One region of the Mixta sp. BE291 genome, then DNA from elsewhere that is predicted to be linked to it. Evidence: predicted binding sites of a transcription regulator. Region 1 holds the regulator's gene; each other region holds the start of a gene.
What was found. Region 1 encodes Fur, which represses iron uptake genes when iron is present. Its sites were predicted from a motif close to ATAATAATGAGAACNACTATCAA; they were not measured.
Positions count from the first base shown of each region.

Region 2: the regulator Fur is predicted to act here: its motif matches at 905-927, upstream of feoA (ferrous iron transporter A).
Region 3: the regulator Fur is predicted to act here: its motif matches at 714-736, upstream of efeU (iron uptake transporter permease EfeU).
Region 4: the regulator Fur is predicted to act here: its motif matches at 1,023-1,045, upstream of fhuF (siderophore-iron reductase FhuF).

Region 1 is NZ_JAVDXN010000005.1:376,486-378,691, reverse strand. Features, by position in the region: gene fldA (flavodoxin FldA) at 1-392, shown strand, start outside; gene fur (ferric iron uptake transcriptional regulator) at 754-1,197, shown strand; gene chiP (chitoporin ChiP) at 1,279-2,206, opposite strand, start outside.
Region 2 is NZ_JAVDXN010000004.1:438,521-440,726, forward strand. Features, by position in the region: gene feoB (Fe(2+) transporter permease subunit FeoB) at 1-623, opposite strand, end outside; gene feoA (ferrous iron transporter A) at 620-853, opposite strand; gene J2X14_RS12090 (Tex family protein) at 987-2,206, opposite strand, start outside.
Region 3 is NZ_JAVDXN010000002.1:193,225-195,430, reverse strand. Features, by position in the region: gene putP (sodium/proline symporter PutP) at 1-332, shown strand, start outside; gene efeU (iron uptake transporter permease EfeU) at 794-1,627, shown strand; gene efeO (iron uptake system protein EfeO) at 1,680-2,206, shown strand, end outside.
Region 4 is NZ_JAVDXN010000003.1:290,267-292,472, forward strand. Features, by position in the region: gene J2X14_RS08910 (GGDEF domain-containing protein) at 1-739, shown strand, start outside; gene fhuF (siderophore-iron reductase FhuF) at 1,092-1,886, shown strand; gene J2X14_RS08920 (YbaK/EbsC family protein) at 2,018-2,206, shown strand, end outside.

The DNA.
Region 1 (2,206 bases):
TTGATATTCTGCTGTTAGGTATCCCCACCTGGTACTACGGCGAAGCGCAGTGCGACTGGGATGATTTCTTCCCGACGCTGGAAGAGATCGACTTTAACGGTAAGCTGGTGGCGCTGTTTGGCTGTGGCGATCAGGAAGATTACGCGGAATATTTCTGTGATGCGATGGGCACCATCCGCGATATTATCGAGCCGAACGGTGCGGTGATCGTGGGTCACTGGCCGACCGAAGGCTACCATTTTGAAGCGTCAAAAGGCCTGGCGGATGATAAACACTTCCTGGGCTTAGCCATTGATGAAGATCGTCAGCCTGAATTGACCAACGAACGCGTTGATAAATGGGTAAAACAGATTTATGCAGAACTTCAGCTGCAGGAAATTCTGGAAGCCTGATTTAACGCGCATTGTGCTGTAAATCACATTGCGTAACAGGTTTTTCCTATAGAAATGATAGGTACGGGTTTGAAAATTTTATCAATGAGTCGGTAGAATACCCGTATCGGTCACGCGCTTTCCTGCCGTTGTGCTGCAAAGCGGCAGGATTAAGCGAAATGTAAACACAGCACCTAATGAGCATGAACAACGCCGGACGTAGCGAACTTCTCTTTACTTCCACTTGCGATTTCACGCGCACCCTTACGGTTTCCATTTCGAAGCATCAGTTCTATAATGAGACGCTATTAGCTTAGCGTCGACCGATGTTCATGGCTGTTCAGCCACATTGTGACTAGCAAAGTAACAGGACAATATCCGCATGACTGACAATAACACCGCATTAAAGAAGGCCGGCCTGAAGGTCACTCTTCCGCGACTAAAAATCCTGGAAGTGCTTCAGGGACCTGAGAGCCATCACGTCAGTGCGGAAGAGTTATATAAGCGTCTGATTGATATGGGCGAAGAGATCGGACTGGCGACGGTTTATCGCGTCCTGAACCAGTTTGACGATGCCGGTATCGTTACGCGTCATAACTTTGAAGGCGGTAAATCCGTTTTCGAACTGACCCAGCAGCAGCACCACGATCACCTGATCTGCCTGGACTGCGGCAAGGTTATTGAATTTAGTGATGAGTCAATCGAAACTCGCCAGCGTGAAATCGCCACGCGTCACGGTATTAAACTGACCAACCACAGCCTCTATCTGTATGGTCATTGCGCTTCCGGCGACTGCCGCGAAGACGAAACATTACACGATAAATAATCAATTACGCTATGCAGTAATATGAAAACCGGTGCTCAGGCACCGGTTTTTTTATGCTTTGCGCTGCGCGTTTTGCGCCATTTAGAAAATGGTGAACGGCGCAATCACTATGAACTTCACATCTTTTTCGTCCTGGAAGAGATTGCCATATCCGCCGCTGCCGCTGGGGAGAGTGCTGTGGTTGTCGTAACGGGTAAAGTGCAGTTTAAACAGCGTATCCTTCGCCCTGCCCTCCTGAACGGTGTAAAGCAGATCCAGATTCCAGGCGGATTCACGAATGCGTTGCTGTTGATCCCACTGCGCGCCACTGGCTGGTTTAGCATCCCAGCCCCAGACATAGGATGTCCCCACCGTCCAGCCCGCCAGATCCCAGCCGCTCAAATCATACATCACACCGGCAAAAACCGCTTTTTCACCGTTGGCGTTCCAGTCGGAGCGCGCATCCCACCAGATATCAAGACGTCCGTTAGAACTGGCATAGGATGGCGTCATACGCTGCAGGAAATACCCCTGATTGCCTTCCGCTTTCACCCAGGTGCCTTCCAGGCGAAAATCAAACGGCCCCTGGTTGTAGCCGAAGGTTAGCGCCTGCAGCCAGGCTAAACCATCATAAACATCATTGCTGTTCGCCGCGCCTCCGCTTTCCCGATCGTGCGCCCCGTAAAACTGGTAGCTGGCGAGCAAATCATTACCGGCCAGCGGCAGCGTCCATGAGGCTTTGGCGAAATATTGATCCATGTAATCTGCCGCCTGGCCCCATGAGGCTTCCAGAATTAACTGGTTCTTAAAATCGTAACGTGCGCCGACCGCGTGCAGCCAGGGAATACCGGTTTTGCCATCGGCCTTACGGAATGAATAGAAGTGCTGATACCAGGGCGCTTTATAGCGATCGCTCCAGACATAAGAGATATCCAGCGCGCCCGCATCGGCCAGATCCTGATGCACACCCGCTTCTACCGCGCGGTAGGTGCCGGGCAACAGGCTCCAGTGCGGCGTAAGCAGCGTTTGC
Region 2 (2,206 bases), on a different contig from region 1:
AGCTGTCGCGCCAGCCAGCGCCGCTGTGGCAGGCTTTCGCTAAGCGGCATTGCCGCCGCCAGCCGATCCACCACGCCGTTTAGCTCTGCCGGATAGCTGACCTCCAGCGGCGCGCAGGCGGGAACACCAGCATCGATCAGCTGTTTCAGGCGATCCAGCCCGCTGCCGCGCGTTGATACCACCGGCACCACCGGACAGCCGAGGCGCTGCGCCAACGCGGCAATATCGATGGTGATGCGTTGGCTTTCCGCCATATCCAGCATATTGAGCGCCACAATACAGGGCACGCCCAGCTCACGCAGCTGTAACGTAAGATAGAGATTGCGCTCAAGGTTGCAGGCGTCGACCACATTAATCAGCAGATCCGCCTGCTGGCTTAAGACAAAGTGACAGGCGATCTGCTCGTCGAGCGAAGCCTGCTGGGAAATGGTGGTAAGCGAATAGGTGCCGGGCAGGTCGATTAAATTAACCCGCGTGTCGCCCGCGCTAAAAAAGCCCTCTTTGCGCTCGACGGTCACGCCAGCCCAGTTACCCACGCGCTGACGTGCGCCGGTAAGCTGGTTAAACAGCGTGGTTTTTCCGGCGTTCGGGTTGCCTAACAGGCCAATGGTGCAGCTTTTCATGCCACCTCCGCGATCGGCTGTAGCTGCAACAGCGCCAGATCCTTTTTGCGCAGCATCAGGCTAACGCGTCCCGTCTGGATCTGGAGCGGATCGCCCAACGGCGCGATGCGCAACACCTGAAAACAGGCGCCGGGCAGCAGGCCGAGCGAAAGCAGCTTTTGCCGATAAGCGGGGCTGACGGCAGTGGAAAAGCCAAGAATTTGGTAGTGTTGGCGGGCAAGTAGTGGCATAGAGGGCACCTCAATGACTGTCGCTAAAGGCGGCAAGAACAAAACGGCACCATACTAATGAGAACGATTATCGTTAGTGTTGATTTAGAACAAAGATGATACAAAGGGCGGCGCGAGGCCGCCCAAAGCGTGATTACCGTTTTTTCCCTAACGCGGCGGCCAGCGCATCGCCCATTGCGCTGTTGCCCGCGGCAGGACTGTTGCCGCGCGAACGCGGTTTTGCCGCCGGACGCGGGTTATTACGTTCCTGGCTGCGCGGCGCGGCGCGTGACGGCGCTTCGCCCGGCTGCTCGTCCAGACGCATGGTTAGTGCAATGCGTTTGCGCTGCAAATCCACTTCCAGCACCTTGACCTTCACGATATCGCCTGCTTTCACCACCGTATGCGGATCCTCGACAAACTTGTCGGAGAGCGAGGAGATGTGCACCAGCCCGTCCTGATGAACGCCGATATCCACAAAAGCGCCAAAGTTAGTGACGTTGGTCACTGCGCCTTCCAGCACCATGCCCGGCAGCAGATCGTTCATGGTCTCAACGCCTTCAGCAAACTGCGCGGTTTTGAATTCCGGTCGCGGATCGCGGCCTGGCTTTTCCAGCTCTTTCAGGATATCGCTGACCGTCGGCACGCCGAAACGCTCGTCGGTAAAGTCCACCGCCTTGAGATTGCGCAGTTCGTTCGGGTTGCCCATCAGTTCGCGCAGCGACTGGCGGGTCGCTTCCAGAATGCGCTCAACCAGCGGGTAGGCTTCCGGGTGAACCGTGGAGGCATCCAGCGGGTTATCGCCATGGTTAATACGCAGGAAGCCCGCGCACTGTTCAAAGGCTTTCGGTCCCAGGCGGCTGACTTTCAACAGCTGCTGACGGCTACGGAAGCGGCCGTTTTCATCACGCCAGTTAACGATATTTTGCGCCATCATGCGCGTCAGCCCGGCCACGCGCGTCAGCAGCGCGACGGAAGCGGTATTCAGATCGACGCCAACGGCGTTCACGCAATCCTCTACTACCGCATCCAGCTTTTTCGCCAGCTGGCTTTGGCTGACGTCATGCTGATACTGGCCCACGCCAATCGATTTCGGGTCGATCTTCACCAGCTCCGCCAGCGGGTCCTGCAAACGACGGGCGATAGAAACCGCGCCGCGCAGGGAAACATCCAGATCGGGGAACTCCAGCGCCGCCAGTTCAGAGGCGGAGTAAACCGATGCGCCCGCTTCGCTGACAATAACTTTTTGCGCCGTAACCTGCGGAAACTGCTTTTGCACCTCAAGAAAGAAGCGCTCGGTTTCACGGGACGCGGTGCCGTTGCCAATCGCCACCAGTTCGACCTGATGACGCGTGCAAAGCGCCGCAACCGCCG
Region 3 (2,206 bases), on a different contig from region 1:
TTGCTATTGCGCTGGCCGCTAACCCGGAAAACCGCGTACTGGGCCTGGTAAGCTACGCCTGGGCCGGTTTCGGCGCCGCCTTTGGCCCGGTAGTGCTCTTCTCTGTTTGCTGGAAACGCACCACGCGCAACGGCGCGCTGGCGGGTATGGTGATTGGCGCGCTGACCGTGCTGGTATGGAAACACTACGGCTGGCTGGATCTGTACGAAATCATTCCTGGCTTCCTGTTTGCCAGCCTTGCTATCTACGTAGTCAGCCTGATGGGCCGAGCGCCTTCTGTTGAAGCGCAGGCGCGCTTCGATGCGGCAGATGCTGAATACCACACCAAATAAGCGTTCAAAACGTATGTCAGGCCGGTAGCGATACCGGCCTTGTTTATGCCTGTGATTCACCACCCACTTGCCCAAACAAGGGAGCAGGGCAAAGCCACATGCCCCTGAAAACCAGCAAATATGCACCAAACAAGGGAGCAGGCAGGCTGGCGCGGAGTAAAGCTTCCGCGTCATGGATGACGCGGCAGAGCCCCCAGGGATGGGTTCACGGCGACTTTACGGAGCGCCTGCCTGCCTGCGACCGCCATACGCGCTACGTAAACGCAGCCCTGCGACCGCCATACGCACTCTAACGCTCCATAAACATAGCCCTACGGCTGCAAGCAACATTTCCGTCTCAAACTAAAAAATAATCACGCAAAGTCACTTGTTTTTTATCTGCCGATAATGATAATCAGTATCGTTTGTGTTTACGCTTCTTTACGTCACTTTACGTGCATAAAAACTATCGAGGATCAGGCATGTTCGTTCCCTTTCTCATCATGCTGCGCGAAGGGCTGGAAGCGGCGCTGATCGTCAGCCTGATCGCCAGCTACCTGAAACGTACCCAACGCACCCGCTGGTTCGGCGCAATGTGGGCTGGCGTCTTTATCGCTGCCGCACTCTGCCTGGCGCTTGGCCTGTTCATCAACGCTACCACCGGCGAATTCCCGCAAAAACAACAAGAACTCTTTGAAGGCATCGTGGCCGTCATCGCCGTCATCATCCTCACCTGGATGGTCTTCTGGATGCGTAACGTCTCACGCAACGTCAAAGCGCAGCTGGAAGTAGCCGTCGACCAGGCGCTGCAAAAAGGCAACAACAACGGCTGGGCGTTGATACTGATGGTCTTTCTCGCCGTGGCGCGCGAAGGGCTGGAATCGGTCTTCTTCCTGCTTGCCGCCTTCACCCAGGACGTCGGTATTGCGCCGCCCGTCGGGGCCGTACTTGGGCTTGCCACCGCTGCGATCATTGGCGCGCTCATCTATTGGGGCGGCGTCAAACTCAACCTGGCGAAATTCTTCAAATGGAGCAGTCTGTTTATCATCTTTGTCGCCGCAGGCCTGGCTGCCGGGGCAATCCGCGCTTTCCACGAAGCGGGACTGTGGAACCACTATCAAACCATCGCCTTTGACCTGAGCAGCACGCTCTCCACCCACACCCTGATCGGGACGCTGCTGGAAAGCCTGCTGGGTTATCAGGAAACGCCCACCGTCAGCGAAGTGGCGGTCTGGATTATCTACCTGATTCCGGCGCTACTGCTGTTTTTTATGCCTGCCCGGCCCACGGCCGTTGCGGCCCGTTCAACACGCTAAACCCACTGGCGCGCATGTCGCGCCTGTTTATGACTTTAACAGGGACACATCAATGACGATTTTCACTCGCCGTAAAGCCTTACTGACTTCCCTTATGGCCTGGTCGGCGCTGGCCAGCGCGGCCGACGTACCGCAGGTTAACGTCAGCGTGAATGACAAACAGTGCGAGCCGATGGCAATCACCGTGAATGCGGGCAAAACCCAGTTTATTATTCGCAACAACAGCCAAAAAGCACTGGAGTGGGAAATCCTCAAAGGGGTCATGGTGGTGGAAGAGCGTGAAAATATCGCGCCAGGCTTCACGCAAAAACTGACCGCCAACCTTCAACCCGGCGAATATGAAATGACCTGCGGCCTGCTCAGTAACCCGAAAGGCAAACTGATCGTCAAGGCCACGGGCGCGGAGCAAAACAGCGACAAACAGGCCGAACTGGCGCAGCTTGGCAGCGCGATTGCTGACTATAAAACCTGGGTCACGGCAGAAGTCACTCAGCTGGTCAGCGGCACTAAAGCCTTCACCGACGCGGTCAAAGCGGGCGATGTGAAAAAAGCGCAGTCGCTCTATGCACCCACCCGCCA
Region 4 (2,206 bases), on a different contig from region 1:
GGCGTTCTGCCTGCATATCGCGCCGCCCTCGCTGACCGTATTGCTGCTGGATGGCGGCAAGCACCCGCTAACGCTGCTGTTTACTATCGCGCTACCGCTGCTCGGCTTTACGCTTCAAAGCCTGATGCAACGCCGCAGCGACCATTTTACGCGCCGCCTGCTGTTTCAGCTGTATGAAGAGAAGCAGACGTGGAGCGACCTGAGCATGCTGGACCCGCTTACCGGCCTCTATAACCGGCGCGGCCTGAAGAACCGGCTGGAGAACCTGCTGGAGAGCCATACTGGCGGCCATTTCGTGATGCTGCTCGATATCGATAATTTTAAATCTTATAACGACAACTACGGTCATGCCATGGGCGATCAGGCGCTGACGCGCGTTTCGGCGGCGATTCGTGATGCGGTACGCTCGCGGGATATCGTCACCCGTTACGGCGGTGAGGAGTTTCTGGTGCTAATCACTAATGTTAATGCCTCTATTGCCATGAAGCTGGCTGAACGGATTCGTCAATATGTGTTGGACCTGGAAATTCCCCATCGTTTTAATCATCGTGTCTCTACGCACGTCACCATAAGCGCGGGTATCGCTCCGATAATCGAAGAAAATTTTGAGCAAGCGATGGCAAATGCCGATCGGGCGTTATATGTCGCGAAGAATCGTGGAAGAAATACCATTCTTTCCTGGGAAGAACTTTGTGAAACCAACCTGCGCTCGGCTGCGGGGGATATAATTCAATCCTGACCGCCCGTTTATTTAACCGGATTATTAGCCAAGGTAAATTATTCGCCTTAATACAAATTAAAAATAAAAAGCTTTTTTCCGCATGAATTAACTCACTAATAAAATAAACCGTAACCGGCGGAATGGATTCGCTTATTTTTACGCGCCGGTTGCCGATAACGCAGGAGCTTTTTCTGCCGCTAACAAAAACCCGACATTTTATCAGGTTATATTCCCCTGTCGCCGTACAGCTTTGAAACACTTTTCCGCGCAACCTGCTACTTGCCACCTTATTCCTTCCTAGATACAATCAAGAACGATTATCATTTGTTTTCTTATCTTCATTCCGGCAGTCGATTACACAGGTAGCCCTATGGCCATTGTCACGCGTCAGGCTTATGAGTACGGTTCGTCTCCAGTCATCTTTATGCAGAGCGAGAGTTCGCTCAGCGCGGCGCTGCACAGCCTGTTCAGCGAACACCGCGCCTGGTTTCTTGAATTTCTCACCCTTGGCGATACCGCTCCCGACGATACCCTGACGCAAGCTGAATGGTCGCAGAGCGCCCATTTTAATCAGCTGCTGGCGCGCTACAGTGATGAAATCTATCGCGAACATGCGGATATGCCGCGTGAGGCAAAGCCGCTGCAATCGCTCTGGGCACAGTGGTATTTCGGCCTGATTGTGCCGCCAATGATGCTGGCGCTGGTCATGGAAAAACGCGCGCTCGACTGCTCGCTGGAACATTTTCATCTGCAATTTCATGAAAGCGGCCGCCCGGCTAAATTTTGGATCGATGTGCATGAAGACGAAGACGCGCGCTATCTGAATGCGCAACAGCGTATCGACCGCCTTATCCAGCAGCATTTAATCCCTGCGGTTGCGGGCATTGAGCAGCATGGCGATATCAACGCCAAACTTATCTGGAACAATACCGGCTATCTGATGCACTGGTTTCTGGGCGAGATGAAAAGCTGGGTTGATGAAGCCACGCTGTTGTCGCTGGAACATGCGCTGTTTTTCTCACGTCACTTGCTGGACGGCAGTGATAACCCGCTTTATCGCACCGTGATCCCGCGTGACGGCGCGATGCAGCGTCGCAGCTGCTGTCAACGCTACCGCCTGCCAGCGGTGGCGCGCTGCGGCGACTGTACCCTGAAACCGGTCTGATCGCCTTTCCCGCCAGGCCAAAAATAGCCGTACCTTCTGTGGCGGCGCTGTTTTAGCGTCGCATAACGTTTACAGATTCCGCTGGTTATGGCAGCTTTATCACCCCGTTTTATTGTGAAGAGCACCGCAACATGAGCCTGGAGTCTGTACGGCACTATTTTGCCGAGCGTGCCCCTGAAATCTCCATTATCGAACTCAATCAGAGCACAGCCACCGTGGCGCTTGCCGCTAAAGCGCACGGCGTCGCGCCAGGACAGATAGCGAAAACGCTGTCGTTAAAGGTAAAGAACCGGGTCATCCTGATCGTAACCGGCGGCGAT